DNA from 2 places in the Oceanobacillus sp. FSL W7-1293 genome. Region 2 is predicted to be linked to the other one. Evidence: riboswitches for the same ligand, from Rfam matches in the RefSeq annotation. Region 2 holds a riboswitch; the other holds the start of a gene.
The links. A riboswitch is a leader RNA that binds a small molecule or an ion and turns the genes downstream of it on or off. The one in region 2 is predicted to bind thiamine pyrophosphate.
Positions count from the first base shown of each region.

Region 1: linked by a shared signal. The riboswitch ahead of tenA (thiaminase II) and the one ahead of MKY65_RS15605 (lipoate--protein ligase family protein) in region 2 are both predicted to bind thiamine pyrophosphate.

Region 1 is NZ_CP150212.1:2,419,265-2,434,439, forward strand. It holds gene ahpF (alkyl hydroperoxide reductase subunit F) at 1-678, opposite strand, end outside; gene ahpC (alkyl hydroperoxide reductase subunit C) at 869-1,432, opposite strand; gene MKY65_RS11885 (MFS transporter) at 1,954-3,261, shown strand; gene MKY65_RS11890 (PLP-dependent aminotransferase family protein) at 3,370-4,761, opposite strand; gene MKY65_RS11895 (gluconate 2-dehydrogenase subunit 3 family protein) at 5,994-6,743, shown strand; gene MKY65_RS11900 (GMC family oxidoreductase) at 6,765-8,504, shown strand; gene MKY65_RS11905 (twin-arginine translocase TatA/TatE family subunit) at 8,532-8,735, shown strand; gene MKY65_RS11910 (NAD(P)/FAD-dependent oxidoreductase) at 9,239-10,285, shown strand; gene MKY65_RS11915 (NAD(P)-dependent alcohol dehydrogenase) at 10,606-11,649, shown strand; TPP riboswitch at 11,796-11,898, shown strand; gene tenA (thiaminase II) at 11,990-12,676, shown strand; gene MKY65_RS11925 (hypothetical protein) at 12,975-13,427, shown strand; gene MKY65_RS11930 (LysM peptidoglycan-binding domain-containing protein) at 14,185-14,667, shown strand; gene MKY65_RS11935 (DEAD/DEAH box helicase family protein) at 15,061-15,175, shown strand, end outside.
Region 2 is NZ_CP150212.1:3,167,522-3,182,696, forward strand. It holds gene MKY65_RS15560 (dihydroorotate dehydrogenase electron transfer subunit) at 1-705, opposite strand, end outside; gene carB (carbamoyl-phosphate synthase large subunit) at 702-3,902, opposite strand; gene MKY65_RS15570 (carbamoyl phosphate synthase small subunit) at 3,895-4,995, opposite strand; gene MKY65_RS15575 (dihydroorotase) at 4,988-6,271, opposite strand; gene MKY65_RS15580 (aspartate carbamoyltransferase catalytic subunit) at 6,228-7,157, opposite strand; gene pyrR (bifunctional pyr operon transcriptional regulator/uracil phosphoribosyltransferase PyrR) at 7,835-8,383, opposite strand; gene MKY65_RS15590 (RluA family pseudouridine synthase) at 8,554-9,465, opposite strand; gene lspA (signal peptidase II) at 9,462-9,932, opposite strand; gene lipA (lipoyl synthase) at 10,153-11,097, opposite strand; gene MKY65_RS15605 (lipoate--protein ligase family protein) at 11,090-11,932, opposite strand; TPP riboswitch at 12,128-12,230, opposite strand; gene ileS (isoleucine--tRNA ligase) at 12,368-15,121, opposite strand.

The DNA of each region.
Region 1 (15,175 bases), 750 kb from region 2:
ATAGATAGCTGCGCTGGCGCCAGCAGGACCGCCGCCGACAACAAGCACATCAAATGCTTCTTTATCGTTCAGGCCGGATACATCCACAGTCGTAGTGCCTAATTTTTCAAGGATGCTTTTTAGAGTTTGGCGTCCGTTAACAAAGGATTCTCCATTTAAGAAGACAGATGGGACGGCCATCACGCCATTATCGTCTGCTTCTTCTTTAAATGCAGATCCTTCAATCATGGTATGCGTAATTGCAGGGTGAACCACGCTCATTAAATTCAAGGCCTGGACTACGTCAGGACAATTATGGCAGGAAAGGCTGACATACGATTCAAAATGGAGCGGTCCCTGCAATTGCTTGATTTGTTCCAGGAGTTTCACATCTGCTTTCGGCGGACGGCCGCTCACTTGCAATAATGCAAGAACAAGAGAGGTGAATTCATGCCCAAGTGGAACACCGGCAAAAGCAATGCCTGAATCTTCTCCAGGACGATTTACGCTAAAGGTCGGAGTGCGCGGGAATTCACCTTGTTCGATTGTGATTTTATCAGACATTCCGGCAATTTCATTGACCAGTTCCTCTGCTTCTTTGGAAACATCGTCAGCGCCAAAGCTTACTTTGAGTACAATGTCATTTTCCAATAGCTGCAAATATTCTTTAAGTTGTGATTTGATTTCTTGATCGAGCATAGTAAACCTCTTTTCTCTATTAAAATCGGAAAAACTAAAATGAATCTCTTTGTTCATAGCTGTCTCGGAATTTCCCCTGATGGAGAAATCTGTATCGATAGGCTGTATAACACAAAGGAAGTTCGACGCACGTAACGCCGAACCCCGTTTAAATTTAAATTACAGCCGTTAACCGGCTAACCGTGCTTTCTTAGATTTTTCCAACTAAATCTAGGCTTGGTTTTAATGTTTCTCCATCTTCTTCCCATTTAGCAGGGCAAACTTCATCTGGATTTTCACGTACATATTGTGCCGCTTTGATTTTATTGATTAATGTGCTGGCGTCACGGCCAATACCATCAGCGTTAATTTCTACAGCTTGGATAACGCCGTCTGGATCAATAATAAATGTACCGCGGTCAGCCAGTCCTGCATCTTCTCTTAATACTTCAAAGTTACGGGAAATTTGCTGAGAAGGGTCACCAATCATCGTATATTCAATTTTGTTGATAGCATCTGATGCTTCATGCCATGCTTTATGCACAAAATGTGTATCTGTAGAAACAGAATAAACCTCTGTACCAAGATTTTTTAATTCAGCATATTGATTTTGTAAGTCCTCTAATTCGGTCGGGCAAACAAAAGAGAAGTCTGCTGGATAGAAACAAACAACGCTCCATTGACCTTTGAAATTTTCTTCGGATACATCTACAAATTCACCTTGATGAAATGCAGTTGCTTGAAATGGTTGTACTTCTTTACCTATTAGTGACATAATGTATGTCCTCCTTGCAAAATAGTAATCTTATAATTATTGATTTTTATCAATAAAAACAATAATTATAATCTAATAATAATTATTCTAAATTAGAGATAATTTGTCAAGGAACCCAAGTGAAAAAGTGCATTATTTCACTTGAATTATTAACAAATTGTGAACGAAATAAGCTGTCTTATATTGTTCTTTTATTCTAAAATTGAATAACTAATTGAGAATAGAGTATAACATTTGCGAACGGATTCGGCAAATGAAAAAGGGGCAATTTGTGTTTTTCTTCACAGAACTGCAAAGAACAATTCCAGAAACAGATAAAAGCAGGGGCGGCGTTTCAAAAGAAATCATAGAAGGGCGTCATAGAATAGAAATGCTTCATCTATTTGGCCGCCATACAATAATTTTATAATATTGTTTGCCATACAATTATTGTGTTGTATGGTTTTTTCATTCGTGATAAGCTATCTAAATATTATGATTGTTACTAAAAAAGAACTGTATTAGTATGAAGGCGGGATAAAATGGCGGAAGATAATGAAATAAAACTTGGAGATAGTTCAGCTTGGCTGCAAGCATATATTGACTCTCCAGAAAAACAAAAACAACTGTATAAGAAAACATTAATGGTTGTCATTATGTCTCAAATATTTGGAGGCGCAGGTCTTGCAGCGGGAATTACCGTAGGGGCGCTCCTCGCACAGGATATGCTGGGAACAGATAGCATAACAGGGATTCCTACAGCATTATTTACCTTAGGATCTGCAGGGACAGCGTTACTTGTAGGACGGCTTTCTCAACGCTACGGACGTCGTTTTGGACTTTCAGCAGGTTTTTTAACTGGAGGGATTGGGGCCATTGGTGTCGTTATGGCTGCATTAATGAACAGCATTGTCCTTTTATTTATTGCGCTGTTTATCTACGGGGCAGGAACAGCCACCAATCTGCAAGCGCGTTATGCAGGAACAGACTTGGCAGGTTCAACGCAACGGGCTAAAGCTGTAAGTATGGCCATGGTTTCTACTACATTAGGCGCTGTTGCCGGACCGAATCTGGTGGAATTTATGGGAGATGTTGCGATATTTCTGGGAGTACCTGCTTTGGCAGGCCCATTTATATTAGCAGCAGCAGCTTATATACTAGCAGGATTGGTACTTTTATTTTATCTGCGTCCTGATCCGCTGCTTGTAGCGAAAGCCATCTCTAATTCCGAGAAAAGCAACAGCCATTCAAAGACAGAAAAAAACATGGGTGGGCTACCCAAAAACAGGAAAGGTATTTGGGCAGGAGCTGCAGTAATGGTTTTAACGCAGTTTGTTATGATTGCCATTATGACTATGACGCCGATACATATGGGGCATCATGGGCATGACTTGCAGGCTGTCGGCCTAGTGATTGGTTTTCATGTTGGCGCAATGTATTTTCCTTCTTTAATAACCGGGAGCTTAGTCGATAAAGTCGGCCGGGCTGCGATGGCTGTTGCTTCTGCGGTTACGCTGCTTGCTTCTGGTGTTTTAGCTGCGTTGGGACCTGCGGATTCGATGACAGTACTTATTACAGCGCTCGTGTTACTTGGTCTTGGTTGGAATTTTGGTTTGATTAGTGGAACCGCAATCCTGGTAGACTCTACTTCATTAGACAGCCGGGCGAAGACGCAGGGAACCGTAGATGTCTGGATTGCTTTGTCCGGAGCGTTAGGGGGCGGAATATCTGGAATGATTGTAGCAAATTCCAGTTATGCATTCCTTTCCATTGGTGGTGCGATTCTTTCATTACTGCTTATACCTATCATTATTTGGGCAGATATTAATAAACAGAAAAGAGCTTCATAGAGTGATGCGTATACATCTTTTGATATAAGAATGAAATAACACATATATTTATCTAAATGCCTGAATCCTTTCATCTCAAAAGTTCAGGCATTTTAGATGCTTTCAATCCTATGAAAGGATGCTGTCTAGTAATCGTTTAAGAATAATCAGGCCATGCTCGAGCTCTTCAGTTGTTTCCGGGGCACAAACGGCAACTCTTACAGCTCTTTCTGGAGAACTGTTACCAACTACAAAGCGTTCTGCTGCGTAGACCTGTACACCTTGCTGTGCGGCAAGCAATTCAAATTGCGCACCTGTTATTTTGCCTGGCAGCAGCACCCAGCGGAAGATGCCTATATCAGCCCCCAAGCATGTGCAATCAGCCAAATAACGGTCAAAAACTTCATTCCTGCGAATCGCTTCATGAAGATGTCCTTCAATTAAATCTTCAAACTGGTTGGATACAATGGTCCGTGCTGCCAGTTCTGCTAATAAGGGAGAGACGGATATATTTAAATTATACAGTGCTTTTGAAATGAGCTCCTTATATTGTTTCGGCGCCGCCACATAAGCTAATCGCAGCCCTGGTGCTATGGACTTTGATAAACTGGCAACATAAATGGTCTGTTCAGGCGCAAAAGCGGCAATTGCCGGATATGCTTTTTTATGATGAAGGTTATATGTCGCGTCTTCTATAATAATCTGGTTATACTTTTTAGCAATTGCTGCGATTTCTTTTCGATTTTCGACAGGCATACAGCAAGCTGTTGGATTGTGGTAGTCGGGAACTACATATATCCCTTTGATATGCTCGTTTTTACAGGCATCTTCAAAAGCAGAGGGGCTCATGATATGATTCTCTGCTTTGATCGGTATGATGTGTATACCAAACATTGCGGCAACCGTTTTTAATCCAGGATAAGTATGGGAATCAGCGCCAATACGGTCGCCGGATTTATAGAGACTGGCTAATATAGCCGTAATGGCATTTTGTCCTCCATTTGCAAATAAGATATGGTCAACAGTCGTTTCATAGCCGCCTCTTTTGATAAATTTTACGGCAGCGTCTTTTTGCCAAAGACTGTCTCCGGCACGGCCATAACCAAACCATTTTTCATAGTCTGTTTCCCGTGCCATGCTTTTTAATTGGAGCTGAAGTAGTTTATAAGAATCATTATCAGGCAATGTAGCGCCCATTTCGATTAAATGCTTTGGCTTTGTATCCTCTAGTAAATAGGCATTGGATAGCGCATCGTAAGCTACAAAAGTTCCGCTGCCGACAGATGAACTTAACAAGCCTTTTAACCCGCACATTTTAAAAGCTTTTGAAATGGTACTTAAATTTAAATCTAAATAATCAGCCAACTCTCGCTGAGGGGGAAGCTTTGTTCCTGGCAATAAATTTCCATTTAGTATATCGTCCTCCAATTGCTGGGCGAGAGTTTGATAAACTGGCTTTTTGTTTTTATTGAGCAACGGTTTCCAAGACATCGGATAGTTTTCAAAAGAATTAATAGACATGTTCTTCCCCCTCTTATACAATTTTACGCTGTTTATTTCGACAGTTTCTTACAATTTCAATGATTTCTTAAAATACTGAATAACATCCTTGCTTTATATTGTATAAGCATATTCTTCCCATCTGCAATTCTTTTTTTGAATTTACTAAACCTCATGATGAGTTAATGCCTTAGGAAGCAATTGCAATTGCAATTGCAGAGCAAATTGCCGATCCTGACAAACTAAAAACCAAACCTTCCAATAAAATAAGGTTTGGTTTTTAGTTTGTTTGTCATTATCGAGCAAACGGCTGCTCCGCTGTGTCTTTTTATAGCAGGGGGTAAGCAGCTCCGGGTTCAACGCATAATCTACATACTCTTTTGTGATTTCAGCAAGTTGTTCCTCCTTGATGACCGACACCATTCAGCGCAAATGGCGGTAAATAATGTGCACCGACAAAGTTAACAGCTGCTTCCAATGGAGGGACGCTGTATCAATAGAAAGGAAATTGAAAAATAATACGATCATGATTTTCTACCAGCTTTTGTTCCTCTTGAACATCGATTTATTCCTTGGAATAAGCTCTATAAACATCGTGGACAGTAACGTTAGGCTGCTTCTCTATTTCTTCAATTAAATACCGCTTTCCACGAGATTTAGCCAAATTGGGGTGAAAAACGAATACTAATGTTTTCATTTTATACGAACACCTTCTATAAATCGCTTTATCAGCGCTTCATCGCAGCTGAAGTATTTTCCGGAAAATAAATCTATATTGCGTAGTTCAAACGATAAGTCTGTATTCATTTGGTTACTAAAATCATCGTAAATCCAAAGTTTCTTTTTTGAGAAGCAGGCACTTTAATTAAACATTGTTCCTTTTAAGAAACCAAATGGAGTAAAAGAAGTTATCTATATATTTAATTGAATTGACTGTTTAGAGATGACCTGATTGCCATAGAATATTAGAAATAACAACAAACCAATCTTCGTATTTTTTGACTTACAAGGTATATGACCATCAGAGAAAACATATAGATGTAATAACGAACTAAAAACTAGTGAAAGTATCAAAACGTATAGAGAGAACATAGAAAAATAAACTTGAAATAAAGAAAGGGTACGCAAAGCAGGAAGTTTTAGAACGTATCCAAAGCAGAATCATTCCTTTCCCATCTTGATAACTCACTCAAAATGAGTTTTTTTACATTCTAGTTGTAACATTTTAATTGTTTTAGAAAGGCGGGAGTAAAATGGCTGAAGAGTCAAAAGGTTCTAAGATGTCACGCAGAAAATTTGTAAAGAATTCCGGGTATGTAGCAGGAGGTCTTATCGGCGGCGGTTTGATAGGATCTGTGTTTGGAGCAAGCTTTGGTGGGAGTGGAACGAAACAGCCAGCTGCACCTACTGTAAAAGAAGAGGAGAATTTCAACCAGGCATTAATGTATTTCACAAGACATGCTGATTTTAATACGCTTGGTGCAGCGACGGAGCGTATATTTCCAGAAGATGATAATGGACCTGGCGCGTTAGCTCTTGGAGTTCCCTATTTTATTGATCATCAGTTAGCAGGAGCATATGGAAATAATGATAAAGAATATATGCAAGGTCCCTTTCGTAAGGGAACCCCTTTTCAAGGCTATCAGTCTGCATTAAAACGTCATGAAATCTTTATGCAGGGAATTCGTGCATTAGAGCAGGAAAGCCAAAATGATTATAAGGAGTCTTTTATAGATTTGGAAGGAGAACAGCAGGATAAAATATTGCAAAAATTTGAAAATGACGAAGTAAAATTAAAAGGGGTTGCGTCCTCTGAGTTTTTCAAAATGCTGCGTGCATCAACACTCGCAGGTGCTTATGCTGATCCTTTATATGGCGGGAATGATAAAATGCGCGGTTGGAAAATGAAGGAATATCCAGGCAGTCAAATGAGTTATACCGATAAAATTGAGGATGAAAGCTTTATAGAGATGGAACCAAAAGCATTAAACGATCATTTGTAATACGATGAGGAGGCTGTTGATATGGCAAAGAAATTGGACAAGGTAGATGTTGTCACTGTTGGGGTTGGCTGGACAGGCGGTATTATTGCCGCAGAGTTGACAAAGGAAGGATATAAAGTCGTTGGTCTGGAACGAGGCGGTGACAGAGGAACAGAAGATTTTCATATGGTTCATGATGAATACCGTTACGCTGTCCGTTATGGGCTGATGCAGGATACCTCGAAAGAAACCATCACATTTCGGAATAAACGGGATGAACATGCACTGCCCATGAGACAATTAGGTTCATTTCTTCTAGGAGAAGGTGTCGGCGGTGCTGGTGATCATTGGAATGGACATACGTGGCGTTTTTTGCCATATGACTTGGAAATCAAATCGGAAACAGATAAAAAATATGGAAAGGACAAGCTGAGCGACGATTATACATTACAGGACTGGGGCATCACTTATGATGAGCTAGAGCCTTATTTTTATAAATTTGAACAAACTACTGGCATCAGCGGAGAAGAGAATCCAATGGGAGCTCCTCGGAAGAACGATTATCCGACAGGCCCAATGAAAAGCACTCCCATCTTGGATCGCTTTAAAAAAGCTGCTAAGAATTTAAATCTTCATCCTATCCAGATGGCGTCCGCAAATTTATCGGAGGCATATGAAAATCCGGATGGGGAAACAATCAATGCTTGTCAGTATTGCGGTTTCTGTGAGAGATTTGGTTGTGAGTACGGAGCAAAGTCAAGCCCGAATATCACCGTTCTCCCTACTGCAAAAAAAACAGGAAACTTTGAATTGCGGCCTGACTCCAACGTGGTCGAGGTACTTCATAATGATGGGAAGGCAACCGGTGTCCGTTATGTCGATGTGCAAACGGGAGAGGAGTTTGAACAACCTGCAGATGTGGTCATTTTGACAAGCTATGTATTAAACAATACGCGTTTACTGCTTCAATCAGAAATTGGCAAGCCTTATAATCCGGAAACTGGAAAAGGCGTCATCGGGAAGAATTATTGCTATCAAATCGGGGGTGGCGCAACGGGCTTCTTTGAAAACGAGAAGTTTAACACTTTTATGGGAGCAGGCTCGCTTGGGGCTACCGTAGATGATTACAATGGAGATAATTTCGATCATAAAGCTTTAGATTTCATTCATGGCGGTTCCTTATCAATTACACAAACAGGACGCCGGCCAATTGAAAGCAATCCAGTTCCTAAGGGCACGCCATCATGGGGTAAGGATTTTAAAGAGCAGTCACTGCATTATTTTAATCGATCTCTTTCTGTTGGTGCACAAGGAGCTTCCATGCCGCATCGCAACAATTATTTAAGCTTGGATGAAAACTATAAAGATGCATATGGTAATCCTTTATTGAAGTTAACGTACGATTTTACAGAGCAGGACCGGAACTTACATCGCTATCTTTCGGAAAAAGCCGGAGAGATTCTAAAAGAAATGGGTGCCGATCACGTGGACGTCAGAGAAATCAGCGAACATTATGATATCGTCCCATACCAGACAACCCATAATACGGGCGGTGTCATTATGGGTGCTGACCCAGAAACCTCTGCAGTAAATAACTATTCACAAATGTGGGAGGTCGATAATCTATTTGTTGTCGGTGCTTCTGCTTTCGCCCATAATGGCGGCTACAACCCGACTGGCACGGTAGGGGCACTGGCATATCGGGCTGCGGAAGGGATTATTAAATTTCTCGATGAGGGAGGCCAATTGGTCCAAGTGAGTAAAAACAGCCAGCATGTTTAATGATAGAATAAAAGAGGAGGGAACAGGATGGGGCTTTCCAATATCGGTATCCCAGGCTTGATTCTGATTATTATTCTGGCTTTGATCATTTTTGGTCCCCAAAAACTGCCTGAAATTGGTTCTGCCTTAGGGAAAACACTGACTTCATTTAAAAAATCAGCAGAAGGCATCATAAGTGATGAAGAAGCGAGTGAAACAAAGGAAATACCGAAAGTCAACAGAGAAGGTTGAAATCTTATGTTAATATTCTGCAATGCAATAAGCGTATCCGATGAATATGAGTTTGAGGTTTATTAGTATAGCTGTTTTCATAGAAAGAAATTTGAAGTCTTGTACTAAAAAAGAGAGCTGCACCGGCAGAATCCTTTAGGTACAAGACTTTTTTGCTGTGTATGAGATGACTTTTACCGGTTTTTTAAGTAGCTTAATCAGGAACGAAAAGATAGAAATAAAAAAAGACACATTGACATTTATAATGATAATGATTATCATTATCATTAAATAGTAGGATTTCTTTATCTAGCGGTTTTGATGGGACGAGTAAACGCAGTCCCAGGTCCAACTAAGGCGTTCGCGAATTGAAGTAATTGAAGACATTTTTCATCTCCCAATTTGCGCATCATTCTAGATATTATCCAATATTTTAGCGTGTGTTTTTTATCGATCTGGTGTGAATCCTCACGAATATTAAAAAAAGAATACAGAAAATTTAACTTATGGAAGGTTGTTAGACGATGACAGAATGCAAAGATGTAACCATTATAGGCGGTGGCCCGGCTGGATTGTATGCGGCCTTTTATTGCGGGATGCGCGATCTATCTGCCCGCATTATCGAATTTAAACCAAACCTCGGAGGGAAGGTTCATATCTATCCTGAAAAAATGATTTGGGATATAGGAGGACTAACACCGATTACCGGCGCTCAATTGATAGAGCAAATGGAAGCGCAGGCACGTACATTTAACCCGGAAGTTATTTTAAATGAAAAAGTGGAAAAACTTGAAAAGAATATGGAAGATTGTTTTGTGGTGACAACCCATACAGGACATAAATACGTTAGCCGAACGGTTATTTTGGCAACTGGCGGAGGTATTCTGGAACCAATTAAATTGGATATAGAGGGAGCGGACCGTTTCGAGGTAAGCAATCTTCATTACACAGTACAGAGCCTTGACAGGTTTAAAGATAAGAAAGTGATTGTTTCCGGCGGAGGAGATACGGCCATTGACTGGGCTACCGAATTAGAGCCCATTGCGGAACAGGTATCATTGGTTTATCGAGGGGAGGAATTCAAAGCGATGGAAGCGCATATCGCTCATCTGGAAGCCTCCTCTGTCCATATCTATAAAAATACAAAAATAGAAAAATTGCTTGCAGACGAAGAAGGTCATCATGTCAAAGAAATCTTGACGAAAAACCAAAAAACCGGGGAAAAAGTTCGTTTTGAAGTGGACGATTTAATCATTAATCATGGATTTGACAGAGAGCTGAAATTTATTAAAGAAAGTCCGTTGAAAGTAGAACTTGAACAGGACTTTTTCGTAAAAGGATCCGGAAAAGCTGAAACGAACATAGCTGGTTTATATGCTGCCGGTGATATTCTTTCATTCGATGGAAAGGTGCACTTAATTGCCGGCGCGTACAATGATGCAGCGAATACAGTGAATCAAGCAAAGCTGTATATGAAGCCGGATGCCTATAATGAGATTTATGTCTCTTCTCACAACTCAAAATTTGATGAGAAAAACAGAAAGCTGCTTTCTCACTTGTATACTAAATAATAAGCAAGAAAAATTGAATTTAAATGATACCTGCTATCTTCTTATTAACACTATCTCGAACAAAGATAGTGTTTTAATTTTGGAGGAAATGGAATGCCTTACATTGAGAAGCTGTTCTAAGAGAATAGGGTAAGAGCTTATTAGCACATTGTATTCCATAAAAAGAGAAAGACCGCACGTTTATTTATCGTATATCAACACGCATGTTACAATGAAGAATATATTCTTAAAAAATTATAGCTCTCTATTTTTCCAAAATAGTATAGGATGACGTATTTATACGCTTGGCAAAACAATACATATCAAAGAGGTGTAGTGGAATGAAAAAGATGAAGGCAGCAGTTCTGAATAAGCCATTGGATATTGAGGTTAAGGAAATTAATATACCAGAACCAAAGGAAAATGAAGTATTAATCAAAGTTCAGTGTATTGGCATATGCGGCTCTGATGTACACTACTACGAACATGGCAAAATCGGACGTTATGTCGTAGAAGAACCACTCATTTTAGGGCATGAATTAGCAGGTGATATTGTTAAAGCTGGCAGTCAGGTCGAGAATCTGGCAGCAGGCGATCGTGTAGCTGTCGAACCGGGTGTTGTATGCGGAACTTGTGAATATTGTAAATCAGGCCGATATAATCTCTGCCCTGAGGTACAATTTATGGCAACCCCGCCAGTTGACGGAGCATGGTCTGAATATATCACGATTCGCAGTGATTTTGCCTTTAAGATACCGGATCAAATGAGCTATGAAGAAGGGGCTTTAATTGAACCGCTTTCTGTAGGCATTCATGCGATGCAGCGCGGAAAAGTTCATCCCAATGATAAAATGTTGATTACCGGTTTAGGACCTATTGGACTGTTAGCGATCAAGGCTGCGAAAATATTCGGAGTGAACGAAATCTATTGCTCTGACGTGGTACCATATCGCAGAGAATTAGCGAAGAAATTTGGCGCGACAAAGGTATTTGATCCAACACAAGATAATATTCATGAGGAGATAGAAAAGGCAACAGCTGGCAGCGGTTTGGATATCGCTGTTGAAACTTCTGGTAATAACCGGGCAGTACAGGATGCACTGACAATTACGAAACGGGGAGGAAGGGTTGTATTAGTCGGATTACCTGCGTCCTCAGAAATACCTGTAGATATTACCCATATCGTCGATTCAGAATACGACATTCACGGTGTTTTTCGCTATGCAAACAGTTATCCGACAGCAATTCAGGCAATTGGCAGTCAGGACCTTGGTCTCGAAGATGTAATTACCCATAAATATCGTTTGGATGATATCAAAGAAGCTGTAGAAACCGCTGTAAATCAGAAGGATACTAGCATTAAGATAATGATTTATCCATGTTAACGAGTGAAACACACTAGTTTTTTTAGCTTTTTGGAAACCTATTTTTTAATAGATTTGATTATTTCTTTGCTGATTTTTTTATAAACTAAAAAGACTTGACTTAAAAATTTGTTCTGCTACCATAATAGACAATCGAATACATTTAAATTTTCTGCTAGGGGCGCCGTGACGGCTGAGATAAATGTATATTTAGCACCCTTAGAACCTGATCTGGTTAAGGCCAGCGGAGGGAAGTAGAATAAGCAGACAAACCATGCGTTGTTTTTACGTGTGTATGTTTTTGTATGCAGATACTTCCTTCTACGAGTCTTTAGAAAAAAGATTAGAGGAGGTTTTTTTTATGAAATTTACGGATGAATTACGTGCTGCAACAAAAGAAAGCTGGGAGCAGAGTTTAAATCACCCATTTGTGCAAGGAATTGTGAAGGGAGATTTACCGCTGGAAACATTTAAGTATTATATATTACAAGATATTTACTATTTAAAACATTACGGAAAGATCCACGCGATTGCAGCATCCCAGGCTGAGGATTTTAAACTGACTGCTCTTTTAGCTGATAAAGCACGCTTTACAGCAGAAGCCGAACTGACCGTGCATAAGGAACACGCTGAGATTTTAAATATTACTCAAGCAGATATAGATAATTTCAAACCAGCGCCAACTGCCTATGCCTATACTTCGCATTTATATCGAGCAACCATGTCTGGAAATCTAGCACATACTGTCGCTGCCATACTGCCATGCTACTGGTTATATGCGGATATCGGAAAAGTAAATGAACATGCAGCACCGGAGCCGGAAATTTATCGTAACTGGATTAAAATGTATGCAAGTGACTGGTTTCAAGATTCAACAAGCGAAATGATTAATTTACTAAACACTTTAGTTGAAGATATGAATGACCAGGAAAAAGAAAAGGTAAAAGAACAATTTATTATTGCAAAAGAATATGAACTTCATTTTTGGGAAATGTCCTACACTTTTGAAGGCTGGCTTTCGGAAAGTAAAAAAGTGAGCAGCCGATAAGAAGGAACAGAACGGCTTCAAATTTTTTAATGAGTCCAGTTTATTCGTTCAAGGTTAAAGAGCTCTCATTTATTGAGGGTTCTTTTTTTGCTGGAAGGGAAAGGTTATTTATTATACCAACTGCGCAATTTTGTTGAAAACACAATGTAATCAAAATTTCTTATGTTACAATGTGCGTAATGGCAAGCTGCAAACATGTCGAAGTAGAAAATTTAGTTTAAAAAGCATTTATTCCAAAGAAATGAATACTTGTAGATAGTGAATTTAAACTTGCGTCTAATCCAGAGGAGGGATAATCGTGAAAAATAATCAATTAACAAAGGAAGCTACCCTCCAAATAGTATCTGCTATAAATATACGCCTGAAAGGACGAACCAATCCTTTAGTGGTGTCGCTGGACGGAGGGAGTGGCGCAGGAAAATCTACGTTACCGCTTATAGCAGGGGAGAGCGTTCAATATCATCTTTTCTCTTTTTCTACGGGAACCGGTCTGACACCATCTTCCGTAACGGACGCGCCTTCAAAGGTCATTATTCTTGATGAAATTTATAGCTCGCTGTCAGAACTCTCTGATGTTGTTGATTTTAAGGTTCTAGTGGATGTGTTACCAGCGGTTTGCCGTTATAGGAGTAATGTAAGAGAGGGGTATGCGGATGAGGCCTGGCATAAGCAGTGGGACTCTGCAGAGGATTATTATTTCTCCGTTCTATGTCCGCCATCATCATTTGATTTAATCGTAATTAACCAGTAGGATATTGTTTTATAATGAATGAATCTGTTTCTTCAAATAAATAATATTGCAATTATGTATTGACAATTCAAGTGATAATGATTATCATTATCGATAAGGAATAAGGTTTCTCTATCAAAATTGTTCTGTGAATGTATCAGATGACTCATTGTGTTACCCCCTCAAACCAACATATAGAGACTTGATAGAGATTCCTTCTCTTTTGTAAATGAAAGGTTAATTACTACACTCATACATAGAATATAACTGATTGATAAGAAAAAACGGTACAAAATTATTGGATGCCATATCATTTCCTTATCTTGAAATTAAAACAAGAAGTTAAAACTGAGGGTCAGACTTATCAAACTGATTACAATACGATCATGAATCACGCTTAAAAGCATTTGATAATGATAATTTCCTGCGATAAATAATTCGAGTATTTGTGAATTATTTATCGCTTTCTTTTTAACTCCGTTTACTTTATTGAACTATTTACCTTTGCATTACAAACAGAAAAGGTACTATTGTGGTATGAAAAAGTAATTAACTGATTAAACGTTTACGCAAATGATTTAGCTGCATTCTCATCCCTGGGAAAATAATCAATGGAATAAAATATATTTCAATTTTTTCATTTTTATTACAATTAGATTAAATAGATAGAATTTAAGTTTATAAGCTAAGAAGAGGGGAAGATAGTTACTATCATATTGGAGAGGAAGGTGTTATTATCAAGTATATTTTTTCAATTTTTCTTGCTTTGGTTGGATTCGTGTTCTTTGCAGGGACCGCATCTGCGGAGCAGTATCATGAAGTACAACCAGGAGACAATGTGTATCGAATCGCACAAAACTATCAGGTAGACGTTAATGCTGTCATTGCGGCAAATCCATCTATATCGGACTCCGCTTATATTGAAGCCGGTCAAACAATAACAATACCAGATGAAAATGGAGCTTCTTTTACGGTTACCGCTTATACAGCTGGTCCTGAATCTACTGGTAAAGAACCTGGTGATCCTGCCTATGGTATCACAGCATCTGGTGAAGAAGTAGAAGAAGGAAGGACAATTGCATGTCCGCAGTCTCTTCCTTTTGGCACGAAAATACATATCCCAGAGTTGGATGAAACTTACGTGTGCGAAGACCGGGGGAGTGCTATTACAAATGGCCACCTGGATATTTATAAGGAAGATTTAGACGATGCACTGAAATTTGGAGTACAAGAACTTCCAGCTAAAGTGTGGACCTATTAAGCTTAGGAACTAGATGACAGATTTACTTTATGTTAAAAACCTTATCGCGATTTAACGCAAAGAAAGCAACCGCCTATGAATCTCATTTAGGCTGGTTGCTTTTTCGTATATAAGAATATGTTATAAGTTATTATATTAAGCTATGAAAACACGTATTAACATTCGTATAACTAGTCATTAAATAAGCAAAAATACCAAAATAGATACGAACAAAGAATAGTAAATGATTACTCAATATTGCAGCAATAGACAGATTCTCCACTTGAATCGTATAATGTGAATAAAAAGATGTGACAGTGGGATAAACGATGGAAATGCCAATTATAAGCGTATCTCCTTTCACTGATCATGATGATAATATAGAATAGAGAGCAAGGAAATGGGGAGACAGATATGGACAGCTTTCCTGAACGTATACAATTAAAATATTCATGGAGATCTTATCAACAAGCTATTATAGATGATATGGGCATCTATCTGAACAAACGTCATTTACATTTAGTAGCCC
Region 2 (15,175 bases):
ATAGCTGTTATCCACCGTCGGCAGCACACAAGCCATACATGCACCGACTCCGCAGCCCATCCGTTCTTCCAGAGATACTTTTCCTGCCGCATCTTTTAATTCTGTGGTCACAGCGCGGAGCATTGGCAGCGGTCCGCAGCTGAAATATTGATCAAAGGCGCCCACTTCAGAAAACACATGTGTGACAAACCCTTGATGTCCATAGGAGCCATCATTAGTGACTACATACGTTTCCGTTATTTTCTGGAATGCTTCTTCGTAAAAGACATAATCCTTGGATTGAAATCCTAATACAGCAACAAGCTCCACATTCTTTTCACTCAAGCGCTTGGCGAGGTGGTAGATGGGAGGAACCCCAATTCCTCCACCTACTAACAGAATACGTTCTCCTTCTTGTACATCATCTACCTGAAAACCATTTCCATTTGGACCAAGTGCATCGACTGTCATTCCCGGCTGATAAGCTGCTAACGCTTTTGTGCCGCCGCCGACGACTTTAAACAAAATGGTGACGGTGCCTTCCTCTGAATTGACCTTGGCAATTGAGATAGGCCTTCTTAATGTAAAACCGGGGACAAGCAAATGCAGGAATTGTCCCGGCACAGTTTGCTGACTGATTTCCGGCTGATACAATGTCATTTCAATTGTTTCTTTGGCGATTGTATCAACAGCGATTACTTCCATTTCATGTCTTTTCTTCATCATTGCTTCACCTTTTGCTGGCTAATGGATTGTGCTGTAAATGTTGTGGAATCAATGACATTGATAATTGCATTCACCGTGTCTAAGCTTGTCAGGCTTGCAATGCCATGCTCTACTGCTTCACGGCGGATTAAGAAACCATCCGACCTTGGTTTTTGCCCAGAATTAAGTGTATTGATAACAAATTGGACTTTTCCTTCTTCAATGATGGATAATACATTCGGCTCGTCTACCCCTACTTTACCTACTTGAACAACAGGAATATCGCCTTCTTCCTGAATAAAGGATGCTGTCCCTTGTGTTGCATAGAGGACAAACCCAAGCTGATGGAACCGTTCTGCTACTTCCAGCATTTCTGCCTTGTCCTTATCGGCAACGGTCAATAATACGCCGCCTTCTTGCGGAACTTTTAATCCGGAAGCAATAAGTCCTTTATACAATGCTTTTTCTAATGTTTTATCATAACCGATTGCCTCGCCGGTAGATTTCATTTCTGGTCCAAGAATGGTATCCACACTGCGTAATTTTTCAAAAGAGAAAACTGGAATTTTGACAGAAACAAGATTCTGCTCAGGTAAAATACCAGTTTCATAGCCCATATCGGCTAATTTCTCACCTAAGATACATTTCGTAGCAATATTTGCCATCGTTACGCCGGTAATCTTGCTTAGAAATGGAATTGTTCTGCTGGCTCTTGGATTTACTTCAAGCACATAAACATCTTCATCACGGATAATAAATTGGATATTGATTAGCCCTTTTACGTTCAATGCGCTTGAAATCTTCACTGCTGCATCCAGACATTTTTCTTTTACAGCTTCACTTAAACGCTGCGGAGGATATACAGCCATCGAGTCACCAGAGTGGACTCCAGCGCGTTCGATATGCTCCATGATTCCAGGAACAATCGTTGTTTCTCCATCACTGATGGCATCTACTTCTGCTTCCATTCCTGTTAAATATTTATCGATTAAAATCGGATGGGCAGAATCCACACCATCTGATTTCGCTAAATAATTTTCCAGCTCTTTTTCACTGTATACAATTTCCATACGGCTGCCGCCAATAACATAAGAAGGGCGTACAAGTACCGGATAGCCAATTTCATTTGCTGTTTCAATTGCCTTATCTAATCTTGGTACTGCCTTTCCTTGCGGGCGAAGTAAGTCAAGCTCATCTAATAATACTTCAAATTTATCGCGATCCTCTGCACGATCAATTGCTTCCAGGCCAGTACCTAGGATTTTCACTCCGCGGCGTTCCAGTCCATCTGCCAGATTAATCGCAGTTTGACCGCCAAACTGCACAATCACGCCTTCTGGTTTTTCCAGTTCAATCACATGCATGACATCTTCCAGCGTAAGCGGCTCAAAGTAAAGTTTATCGGAAATCGTAAAATCAGTAGATACGGTTTCCGGATTATTATTCATAATAATTGCTTCATAGCCCAGCTCTTTAATTGCAAATACCGAATGCACGGTCGCATAATCAAACTCAATCCCTTGTCCGATGCGGATTGGTCCGGAACCAAGCACGAGGATTTTCTTACGTTCTGTTACTTCCGATTCATTTTCTGTTTCATACGAGCTATAGAAATAAGGTGTTTCCGACTCAAATTCTGCTGCGCAGGTATCTACCATTTTATAAACCGGGAAGAGATTGTTTTCTTTTCTTAATGCATATACGTCATCCAGCGGAACATCCCAGAGTCTGGAAACCTGCTCATCTGCAATGCCCAGCTCTTTTGCTGCTTTTAACACTGCCATATCGTTTTTATTTTCAATCAAGGCTTTCTCTGTTTCAATAATTTTATTTAAGCTGTTTAAGAAGAAACGGTCAATCTTGGTCATGTCAAAGATTTTATCGACCGAATAACCGCGGCGCAATGCTTCTGCCAAGAGAAAAATACGTTCATCATCTGCACGCTTCAAGCGTCTATCTAATGTTTCTTCATCTAAGCCCTCTGCTTTTGCAAGGTAAAGCTCTTCTGTTCCCATTTCCAGGGAACGTACACCTTTAAGTAAGGATTCTTCCAAATTACGGCCAATTGCCATTACTTCACCAGTCGCCTTCATCTGTGTGCCTAAACGGCGGTCTCCTGATGTAAATTTATCAAATGGAAAACGCGGGAATTTAGTAACCACGTAGTCTAACGCCGGCTCAAACATCGAATAGGTTTTACCGGTAATCGGATTGATAATTTCATCGAGCGTATAACCAACCGCGATTTTCGCTGCAATTTTGGCTATCGGATAACCTGTTGCTTTAGACGCCAAAGCAGATGAGCGGCTGACACGCGGGTTCACTTCAATAATGTAGTATTGGAAGCTGTATGGATCTAATGCCAGCTGAACATTACAGCCGCCTTCAATTTCTAAAGCACGAATAATTTTCAAGGAAGCATTACGCAGCATATGATATTCCCGGTCACTTAAGGTTTGTGACGGGGCCACAACAATCGAATCCCCTGTATGAATTCCTACCGGGTCGATATTTTCCATGTTACAAACCACAATTGCCTGATCCTTATGGTCACGCATCACTTCATACTCTATTTCTTTAAACCCTGCAATATTTCGTTCAATCAGACACTGGTTTACTGGAGAAAGCACCAGTCCGTTATGTGTGATTTCCTTCAGCTCTTCCTCGCTGTAGCACATTCCTCCGCCTGTACCGCCAAGCGTGTATGCCGGGCGCACAATGAGCGGATAGCCGATGGTATTGGCGAAATTAACAGCCTCCTCCACGGTATGTACAATTTCACTTTCCGGCACTGGCTCATCCAACTCATTCATCAAGGTACGGAACAGCTCTCTATCCTCGGCCTGCTGAATCGATTCCGGTGCGGTTCCCAGAAGCTGTACTTTATGATCTTCCAATACCCCTTTACGGACAAGCTCCATAGCAAGGTTTAAGCCTGTTTGTCCGCCTAATGTCGGCAAAATAGCGTCCGGATGCTCTTTACGAATAATTTTTGTTAAGAATTCTTCTGTTAAAGGTTCCATATATACTTTATCTGCAACTGTGTTATCTGTCATAATTGTTGCCGGATTGGAGTTGGCTAAAATAACCTCATAACCTTCTTCTCTCAATGCTTGACAAGCCTGAGTTCCAGAATAGTCGAATTCGGCCGCTTGTCCAATGACAATCGGGCCAGATCCAATCACGAGAATTTTTTGAATATCTGTACGTTTAGGCATGAATATGAACCTCCTGCTTCTTCACTTGCTGCTTCATCATTTTTAAAAATTCATCAAATAGATAATTGGTATCCTCTGGTCCCGGAGATGCTTCCGGGTGGTACTGTACCGAGAACGCCGGATACTTCGTGTGTCTTACTCCCTCTACGGTTTCATCATTGATGGCGATCTGTGTCAGTTCAAGCCCCGTATTTTCAAGGGAATCTGGATTTACTGCATAACTATGATTCTGGGAAGTAAGGTACGTTTTATCATTCTCTAAATCTTTCACTGGATGATTCGCACCGCGATGTCCAAATTTCATCTTTTCTGTATTTGCCCCGCAGGCTAAAGACAGAAGCTGATGTCCAAGACAAATTCCAAATATCGGCACCTGCCCGAGAATCTCTTTGATCATTTCAATCGCTTCCGGTACATCTTTTGGATCTCCCGGTCCATTTGTCAGCATGATGCCGTCTGGACGGAGACGCAGAATGTCCTCTGCACGATAGTTATAAGGAACCACCGTAATTTGGCAATCCCGTTTCGTTAATTCCCGCAGAATACCATGCTTTGCACCAAAATCAACCAGTACCACACGGCTTCCTCTGCCTGGAACAACGTAAGGCTTGCTTGTGGATGTCTGTTTTACTTGGTCTCTAGGAAATTCCGCATTTCTCAATTCTTCTACTGCTTTTTCTACATCTTCTTCCGCAGAAAGGATAGCTGCTTTCATCGTTCCATGCTTGCGAATAATCCGTGTTAATTTTCTCGTATCGATTCCGGCGATTCCGGGAATATTATTCGCCTTTAGGAAGCTGTCGATGGTCTCTTCATTCCGGAAATTGGAAGGCTGCTCACTATATTCTTTCACAATCAAACCATGAATAAATGGTGTCACTGTTTCATAATCGTCTCGATTGATTCCATAGTTTCCAATGAGAGGGTACGTCATCGTTACAAATTGTCCGCAATAACTTGGATCGGTGATAACTTCCTGATATCCAGTCATTCCTGTATTAAAAACAATCTCTCCCTTGGAAACTTCTTCGCTTCCAAAACCGTATCCTTCAAAAACTGTTCCATCTTCCAAAATTAAATTACGTTTACGCATGGTTGCCCTCCTCAAATACGACCTTGCCATCTACCATTGTCAGGACAGGGAATCCTGTTACCTCCCAGCCATGGAAAGGTGTATTTTTCCCTTTAGAAGCAAATTGATAGCGATCGATTTTTGCTGTTTTCCCTAAATCAATAATGGTTAAATCTGCTGGCGCTCCTTCTTCCAACGTTCCATAAGGAAGTCCGAACACATCCGCCGGCTTTTTCGTCATTCTATCAATCAATTCATGTAAATTTAGTACGTTTTTTTGTACCAGATGAGTGTATAACAATGGAAAAGCTGTTTCTAATCCAACAATTCCGAATGGCGCTTCTAAGAAACCATTTGCTTTTTCTTCCTCTCCATGCGGCGCATGGTCTGTTGCGATAGCATCCAGTGTACCATCTAAAAGCCCTTCAATCAGTGCTTCCTGGTCATCCTTTCCTCTTAACGGCGGATTCATTTTGAAATTTGCATCATTTTCGGTAATATCAGATTCATTTAATATTAAATGGTGTGGAGATGCCTCCGCTGTAACATGAATACCAGCTTTTTTTGCATCACGGATGACGCGAACCGATTCCTTCGTGCTGACATGACAAACATGATAGTGACAGCCGGCAGCTTCAGCTAACAGGACATCTCTGGCAATTTGTACGGATTCACTTAAAGATGGAATCCCCGGCAGGTTTAGGCGCTTGCTTACTTCTCCATCATGGGTTACTCCGCCATAGACCAGGGAATTATCTTCACAATGAGCAACAATTGCCGCACCGCATGCAGCTGCTTCCTTCATGGCCTGAAGCATTTGATTGGCAGTCTGTATACCTACCCCATCATCTGTAAAGGCAAAAGCTCCCTGCTCAAACAGCGCTTTAACATCTGTGCGTTCTTCACCTTTTAAACCTTTTGTAATCGAAGCGTAGGGAAGAACACGGATAACAGCATCCTCTTTAATTTTTTGAAGCAGCTGCTCCAATGTTTCCGGGCTATCCGGAACCGGATTCGTATTTGGCATTGCGCAAATAGTAGTATATCCTCCTTTGGCAGCTGCTTCTGTTCCTGTACGAATCGTTTCTTTATACTCTCCGCCCGGTTCACGCAGATGCACATGCACATCGATAAACCCTGGAGCAACAAGGTTATTCTTTGCATCAATTGTGTTATCCGCCTGCTCTGTTACTTCCGGGGCCACCTTTTTGATTTTACCGTCTTCGATAAGCACCTCACAGTTTACCAATTCATTAGATGATGTTAAGCGTTTTGCGTTCGTTAATTTCGTTTTCATTGATAATCCCCCATTCTTTTAATACATGAATTAAAATTGCCATTCTGACATAGACACCATTTTCCATCTGTTTAAAAATACGTGACTGTTTACTTTCTACAAGCCTGCTGTCGATTTCCACCCCTCTGTTGATTGGGGCGGGATGCATGATAATCGCGTGTTTCTGCATTTTTGCAGCTCTTTTCATTGTTAAACCATAGAGGGTGAGATAATCTGAAGTTTCTGCTTTATGAATATGACGCTCATGCTGAATTCGCAGCAGCATCACGACATCCGCTATTTCTACCGCCTCATCCATCGTGATATATGGATAATGTAAGCTGGTATCTTCAAATCCTGGTGCTGCACTCAAGTAAACTTCAGCTCCTAATTTCTCCAGAGCAAGCGCATTCGACCTGGCCACCCGGCTGTGCTTGATATCACCAGCGATAACAACCTTCCTGCCTTCAACATGGCCAAATTCCTGGTACATTGTCAGTAAATCCAGCATGCACTGTGTAGGATGCTCTTCTTTTCCGGAGCCGGCGTTGATAACCGGTATGCTCAAGTAACCTTCTTCTTCTATTTCATCTATCCAATTATCAGATGGATGACGCACGACTAACACATCTGCACCTATAGCTTCAAAGGTTTTCGCTGTGTCATATAAGGACTCTCCCTTGACAAGGCTGGAAGCTTCGGTATGAAAATCCAGCATCTCTAAACCAAGTTTTTTTTGTGCAACTTCAAAGCTCATTTTCGTTCTTGTGCTTGGTTCAAAGAACAGGTTGGCTGCAAATAACTGTTTATTCATGGTTCTTGGTGATTTTCTTATCAATTCGGCTTCTTTCAGAATTTGATTCATCGTTTCTTTCGACAGCTGCTGCATCGACATAAAATGTTTCACGATTCATCTCTCCCTCTTTGGTGTCATTCTTTAAAATTGATTTTTATTATACAAATATATGTGTTCAAAAAGTTGCTAACAGGTTTTGATGGGACGAGTAATCGCAGCAACGGTTTTAATAGACCGAGTAATCGCAGGTCTCAATGTTCTCAGGTTAGTGCGACCGCTACGGAAAAACACTACGCTTTCCATGGGCCCCGAGCTCATCTCCTTTAAAGAAGACTTGCTGATTGGCAAGCCGTCAGGCGCAGACAGAAGCATAGTCGCACTTATGCCCCGCGGGTAGAAAAAAAGAAGTTCGCTTTTTTTCTGCGAGGTCTTCACCCTGGGACTGGGACTGCAATTACTCGTCCCATCGAAGAGCTTTTGCGATTACTCGCCCCACCGAAGACCATTGCGCTTTCCCATAGGAGTCTCCGTGTTTTTACTCCGCTAGATAGGTTTTATTACTATCTATATCAAAATTAATAAAATTCATTAACCTGACAACATTGGTAACCGCAGTCCCATCGGATAAAGCAAGTCAACTAAAGAGCTCTTCATTTATCATTTAGTGACTTTTTGAACTTCCATAAAAAAAGCTCCCTGCAAAGGTTGCAGAGAGCTAGACGAATACCCTATAAGCATTCGCTATTCTGAACAACCTTTCAAATCTCTCTGGATCTGATTAAAAGTTATCATGTATTCTTTTCATAAATAGAAACAAGGTCTACTTGATCTTTTTCACTTAACTGAACAACAACAATTTCTTGTTCAGAAGTAGGTATGTTCTTGCCTACATAGTCAGCCCGAATAGGCAGCTCGCGGTGACCGCGGTCTACCAAAGCTCCAAGCTGAATCGTCGCCGGTCTGCCGACATCCATTACGGCATCCATTGCCGCACGGACAGTTCTTCCTGTATAAAGAACATCATCAATCAGAATGACCTGCTTGTTCGTTATGTCCATATCAATAGAAACTGAGTTAATTCGCGGTTCTTCGTGATGATCCTTTTTTTCCAAATCATCCCGGTACATGGTAATATCTAATTCGCCAAACGGAACTTCGATGTCTTCAATTTGCTTAATTTTTTCTTGAATGCTTTTCGCCAGCGGAACGCCTCTTGTTTTGATTCCAATTAAAACAAGGTTCTCTCCACCTTTGTTTTTTTCCAGAATCTCATGGGACATTCTGGTCAATGCTCTATTTATTGCTGCAGCATCCAGAATCTCTGTTTTTTTCTTCAAATTAGCCCGCTCCTTCCAAACTGCATAAAAAATGCCCTTTTCCTGCTGATGGAAAAGGGCATACGTGTACCGTAAGCAAACTTGCTGATCGCAGCCTTCCTAGCCTCACAGGACTATTGTTAAAGGTCTTTATTTGTTGTTACTTATTATGTCAGAATATGACGGGTCTGTCAATACATTTTGCGGATTTGGTCGAGCGCCTCCATGAAGACAGCAGGCGGTGCTGCTTTGAATTCCATCTGCTTCTCTGTTTTTGGATGGATAAAAGCAATTTGCTTCGCATGGAGAGCCTGTCCTTGGACATCTAACGATTTTCGCTGACCGTATTTTGGATCGCCTACAATCGGAAAGCCAATATATTGCATATGCACACGAATTTGATGTGTTCTGCCAGTCTCTAATTGGCATTCCACATGCGTATAGTCAGGGAAACGTTCGAGCACGCGAAAATGAGTAACCGCCTGTTTTCCATTTTCAACGATCCCCATTTTTTGACGGTCTTTCGGATCTCTGCCGATCGGCGCATCGATTAACCCGGTCTCATGGCCAATTTCTCCATGAACAATTGCTTCATACGTTCTTTTTAATGTCTTTTCCTGCAGCTGCTCTGATAGATACTGATGGGCGTAGTCATTCTTCGCAACAACTAAAAGTCCGCTCGTATCCATATCGAGACGGTGTACAATCCCGGGGCGCTCCACACCGTTAATTCCTGATAAATCAGTGCAATGATATAATAACGCATGGACCAATGTCCCGGTGTGATGACCTGCAGAAGGATGGACAACCATCCCTTTTGCTTTATTCACCACCAGCAGGTCCTCATCTTCATAAACAATATCTAAAGGAATATTTTCCGGCTCTAAAACAAGCGGTTTGGTTTCAGGTATTTCCCATGTAAGGCTTTCTCCGGTTTGGCATTTTTGATTTGCTTTCACTGCTTCTCCATTCAGCTTGACATTGCCTTCTTCTATCCAGCCCTGAATTTGAGAACGCGAATATTCATGCAGCACATCCGCCAGTATTTTATCCACTCTTTTTTTATGCTCTGTTTCTGTCACTGTATGCTGGTTTACTGTCATTTTTTCTCTTTCCCCCGCTTTCTCTCATCCAAAATAATTGCAATCATCACAATCACCACACCAATTGTAAGAGATGCATCTGCGACGTTGAATATCGGAAAATTATAATTAAAAATATAGAAGTTTGCAAAGTCTACTACTTCTTGATATAAAATACGGTCGATGAAATTCCCGACCGCCCCTCCAATCAATACACTGACCCCGACAGCAATCAGGCGGTCCTGTTTTCCATGTGTATGTAAAAAGTATATTAACCCGGCAATCACAATAACCGTAATAATGTAAAATAACGTCATTTGTCCTTCTAAAATACCCCATGCTGCTCCTGAATTCCGATGTGAGGTAATATAAAAGAAGTCCTCCACAATCGGGATGGATTCACCTATTTCCATTCGTGCAGCAACAAGCCATTTTGTCCATTGGTCTATCCCAATCAGGACAAGTGTAATCAGATAATATCTCCACATGTTCATTTCTCCAATCTAAAGCAAATCTGCGCCTTTTCAGGGTTCGTTTACCAAGCTTTCTTTATCTTATCCTTTCTGCTGGTAATTTTCAAGAAACAATACGGCTTTCCTTCTTTCTGACAGCTGCATCTATCGGTTCGTAAGCATATGAGCATATAAAAAATCCCCTCCGGCCGTTTTATAAACGGGCAGAGAGGGATTTTATCAGAAAATATATCATTTAAAATTGAAAATCAACCTTTGTATTCTCCTGTGATTCATAGCCTTTCATATAGTTAATTCGCCTTTGGGCGGCTGATTGGCTTACTTGTTCATCGGCGTGGTAGGAGGAGCGTACTAATGGTCCAGCTTCACAATGCGAGAAGCCTTTTTCAAGGGCAATATTTTTCAATTCTTCAAACTCATCGGGATGATAATACCTTTCCACATTCAAATGTTTTTTGGTTGGCTGTAAATATTGTCCGATGGTCACAATATCCACGTCATGCGCCCGCAGGTCATCCATTGCCTCGATAAGCTCTTCTTTTGTTTCGCCCAGACCTACCATTATACTTGATTTCACAGGAGTGTCGGGAGCAATTTCTTTAACTCGCTGCAGAAGCTGCAAGGACCGGTCATATCTTGCAATTGCCCGAACCCGTTTCGTTAAACGTCTCACCGTTTCAATATTATGATTGAAAATATCCGGTTCGCTGTCCATCAGTGTATGTAAGCTTTCATAGTCCCCTTTCATATCCGAAGGGAGAACTTCTATTGTACAGCCTGGATTCTGATGACGAACTGCACGGACTGTATTGGCAAAAACAGCCGCTCCTCCGTCCTCCAGGTCATCACGCGCAACCGCTGTTATAACGACATGCTTTAATCCCATAATTTCAACAGAGTCAGCAACCCGCTTTGGTTCTCCCAGATCAACTCCGCTTGGAAGACCAGTTTTGACGGCACAGAATCGGCAGCCCCGTGTACAGGTATCTCCTAAAATCATGAAAGTTGCCGTTTTTCGCTCGCTCCAGCATTCATAAATATTCGGACACTTTGCTTCCTCACAAACTGTGTTCAGCCGTTTATCCCGCATTAAGTTCTTTAATTTTTTGTATGATTCATTGGTGTTGATTTTTGTTTTCAGCCATTCTGGTTTACGAATATATTCTGATTGTTTAGCCAATGCCAGCACGCTCCTTGTTTGAGTTGATATTCCACGCTTCCGTTTCATACTTTGATTGTGCTAATTGCTCTACTTCATCCCACTCAGCTTTGGTTAATTGCAGAGGATGAAATTCTAAACCTAAACCTTTCTTGAACCCTTCTTTGAATGCATCCGCCAGTATATCATACCGATGCTCTCGACTCGTTAATTGATTAATCGTCACCGCTTTTTTAGAAAATGCAGCCCGGCTCCGTTCTCTTATTTTTTCGGAAGAGAATACAAATAAATCAAAAAGCATGTTTGTATCCATGCTCATAGGAATAGACCCATGCTGCATCAATACACCTTTTTTCCTTGTCTGTGCGTTTCCAGAAAGCTTTTTACCGTCAACAACCATTTCATAGAACGCAGGTTTTTCGAAGCATATTGCTGTTCTTCCTCTGGCACTTTCTCTGTCCAGCGTTGCATATTCTGCAGGAATCCCTAAATTGCGATATCCTTCAAATATTCCTTCTGCCAGTACATGATAGGCCTCTTGTACAGATACAGGAATATCTGGATCACTCTCTGTAATAACCAGGCTATACGTTAATTCATCGTCATGAAGCACGGCACTGCCGCCGGTCAAACGACGGACGAACTGACACTGATGCCGTTCTACCGCTTCCAGATCAATTTTCTTATCGACTTTTTGAAAGTAGCCAATCGATAAACTGGGCTTTTCCCAGCCATAGAAACGTAATGTCGGCGGAATTTTACCTTCTTGATGCCAATTGATCAAGCACTCATCAAAAGCCATATTCCATGCAGCATCTCGAAAGCCTGTATCGATAAACGCCCACTGTTTTTTCAATATCGTCACCTCCAATGAAAGAATTTCTTGTTGCAGGAGCTGTTCCCTGTTATGCCAAGCTTCTTAGCGGCCCTTCTTGATCATCAAGCTTAAAAGATACAAGCGAAATGGGGAATAGATTCAATAAAAAAAAGACCCCATTCCACAGAATGCAGCCTTTGATAGATTTATTGATAAATAGATAAATTATCCAATTCCTTATCGACTGCACATTCCCCACGCTAGGATTATCTAGTTCGGGTGCCAAGGGTCAATACAGAATGTCTTTCTCAGCTTAACAGCTCCCCCAGTGCATAATACTTATTCAGTTTACAAATTAAGTCTACTGGTAATTTTTATAATTGTAAAGAAAAATACAATAATTAGCGTTTACAATTTTTTTTGCAGATATGTAAAAACAGGAGCCAGCTTTCTCAAAAAGCTGGCTCCTGTTTTTTAATTCTCATAATTTTCTTTGACAACACTGGCACATCTCGCACATAATGTTGGATGATTTTTGTCTTCGCCTACTGTTTCTGAAACAACCCAGCAGCGTTCACATGTTTCACCTGGATGTTTTTCAACGGCAACCTCAACATAATCATATGCTTTACCTGTTCCTTTTTCATCTGCAATAACTGTTTCTGAAACAATAAAGTATTGATGCAGATGCGTAATATTTTCAAGCACCTGCTTCGTTTCTTCATCAAGCGGTACGATTGTAATTTTAGCTTCCAATGATTTCCCGATAACCTTTTCGCTTCTTGCTTCTTCGAGTGCTTTCAGAACATCATCTCTTACTTCCATAAAATGATCCCATTTTCCGACAATGTCTTTTGCCCCTGCAACCTCCCGCGGCTCAGGAATATCTGTTAAGTGAACTGTTTCTTCCTCCACTCCAGGGATATATTCCCAAACTTCTTCGGTTGTGTGCGGAATTATTGGAGCAAGCAATTTCACAAGTGTTGTTAAAATTTCATAGTAGCCTGTTTGAAGACTGCGACGGCGCGGATGGTCTGCAGCTTCAATATACAGGATATCCTTCGCAAAATCTAAATAGAAGGAACTTAAATCAACAGCACAGAAATTATGGACCTGGCTGATTACTGGTGCAAATTCAAAGTGCTCATAATTATCACGTGCATTATTTAAGATTTGCTGCAGACGATAAAGCATATAACGGTCTACTTCCTGCAATTCTTCATCGTTCACGCGATCTTTGCTAGGATCAAAATCAGCAAGGTTCGCCAGTAAGAAACGGAAGGTGTTCCGGATTTTACGGTAGCTTTCCGAAGTCTGTTTTAAAATAGCATCCGAGATACGCACATCTGCCTGATAATCCACGCTGGAAACCCACAGACGCAAAATATCGGCACCTAATTGTTTTTGTACTTTGGACGGATCAACCGTATTTCCTAATGATTTACTCATCTTGCGTCCATTTCCATCCAGCGCAAACCCATGGCTGATAATATTTTTAAATGGCGCTTTGCCTGTTACAGCAACAGATGTAGATAATGAAGAGTTAAACCAGCCGCGATACTGGTCACTTCCTTCTAAATACACATCAGCCGGACGATCAAGTTCTTCCCGGTTCATCAACACCCCTTCGTGTGAGGAGCCTGAATCGAACCAAACATCCATAATATCGACTTCTTTAGTAAACTTGCCATTAGGGCTATGCTCTGAAGTAAATCCATCCGGCAATAAATCCTTCGCTTCTCTTTCGAACCATACATTGGACCCATGTTCACGGAAAAGTTCGGATACATGCGAAATCGTTTCATCCGTAATGATGGCTGTGCCGTCTTCTCCATAAAATACTGGAATCGGAACTCCCCAGGCACGCTGTCTGGAAATACACCAATCTTCACGATCTCTCACCATATTATAAAGTCTTGTTTCTCCCCAATGCGGATACCAATGCACTTTTTTAATTTCATCAAGAATATCCTGACGGAAATCTTTAATGGATGCAAACCACTGTGACGTTGCACGGAAAATCGTCGGTTTCTTTGTTCTCCAGTCATGCGGATAAGAGTGAGTGATAAATTCTAATTTTAATAAGGCTCCATTCTCATCCAATTGTTCTGTGATGACCTTATTTGCTGCATCGTAGAATAAACCTTCAAAACCTGGCGCTTCACTTGTAAAGACACCCTTTTCATCCACCGGGCAGAATGCATCGATACCATATCTGCGGCAAACATAGAAGTCATCTTCCCCGTGGCCTGGAGCTGTATGAACACATCCAGTCCCCGCATCAGTTGTAACATGTTCTCCAAGCATAACAAGGGATTTACGATCATAAAATGGATGCTGTGCTTCTACACGATCTGCTTCCTGTCCTTTGAATTTCTTTACAACTGTTACATCTTCCCAGCCTAATACTTCTTTCACATCTTCTAATAAAGCTTCTGCAATGACATATTTATCATCATTTACTTGTGCTACCACATAGCTTAAATCAGGATGTAAGCTGATTCCTAAGTTCGCTGGAAGCGTCCAAGGAGTTGTCGTCCAGATAATAATTTTCTCGCCGCCGTCAAGCACTTCTTTTCCATCCGTTACTTCAAAGGAAACATAGATAGATGGAGAGCGTTTATCTTGATATTCGATTTCTGCTTCTGCAAGGGCAGATTCAGAAGACGGAGACCAATATACCGGCTTAAGTCCTTTATAAATATAGCCTTTTCGTGCCATTTCTCCAAACACCTTAATTTGAGAAGCTTCATAATCCTTCGTTAAGGTGATATATGGATTATCCCAATCACCGCGCACACCTAATTTTTTAAATTGTGTACGCTGGCTGTCAATTTGTCCAAGTGCATATTCTTCACAAAGCTTGCGGAATTCTGCAACAGACATTTCTTTCCGTTTTACTTTCTTTTTCGCTAATGCTGTTTCAATCGGCAACCCGTGTGTATCCCAGCCTGGAACATATGGTGCATAATAGCCTGTCATGGACTTATAACGGACAATAAAATCCTTTAAGATTTTATTCAGTGCATGACCGATATGGATATCTCCATTCGCATAAGGCGGTCCATCATGTAAAATAAATAACGGTCTGTCCTTAGTACGCTCTAAGTTTTTTTGATATTGTTCACTTTCTTCCCATTTCTGTTGGCGCTCCGGCTCTTTATTTGGAAGATTTCCACGCATTGGAAAAGCTGTTTTCGGCATCAATAATGTTTGTTTATATTCCAAGATATTCCCTCCTGTTATTTTCATGACACATCGTAAATTAAATTTTTATATACA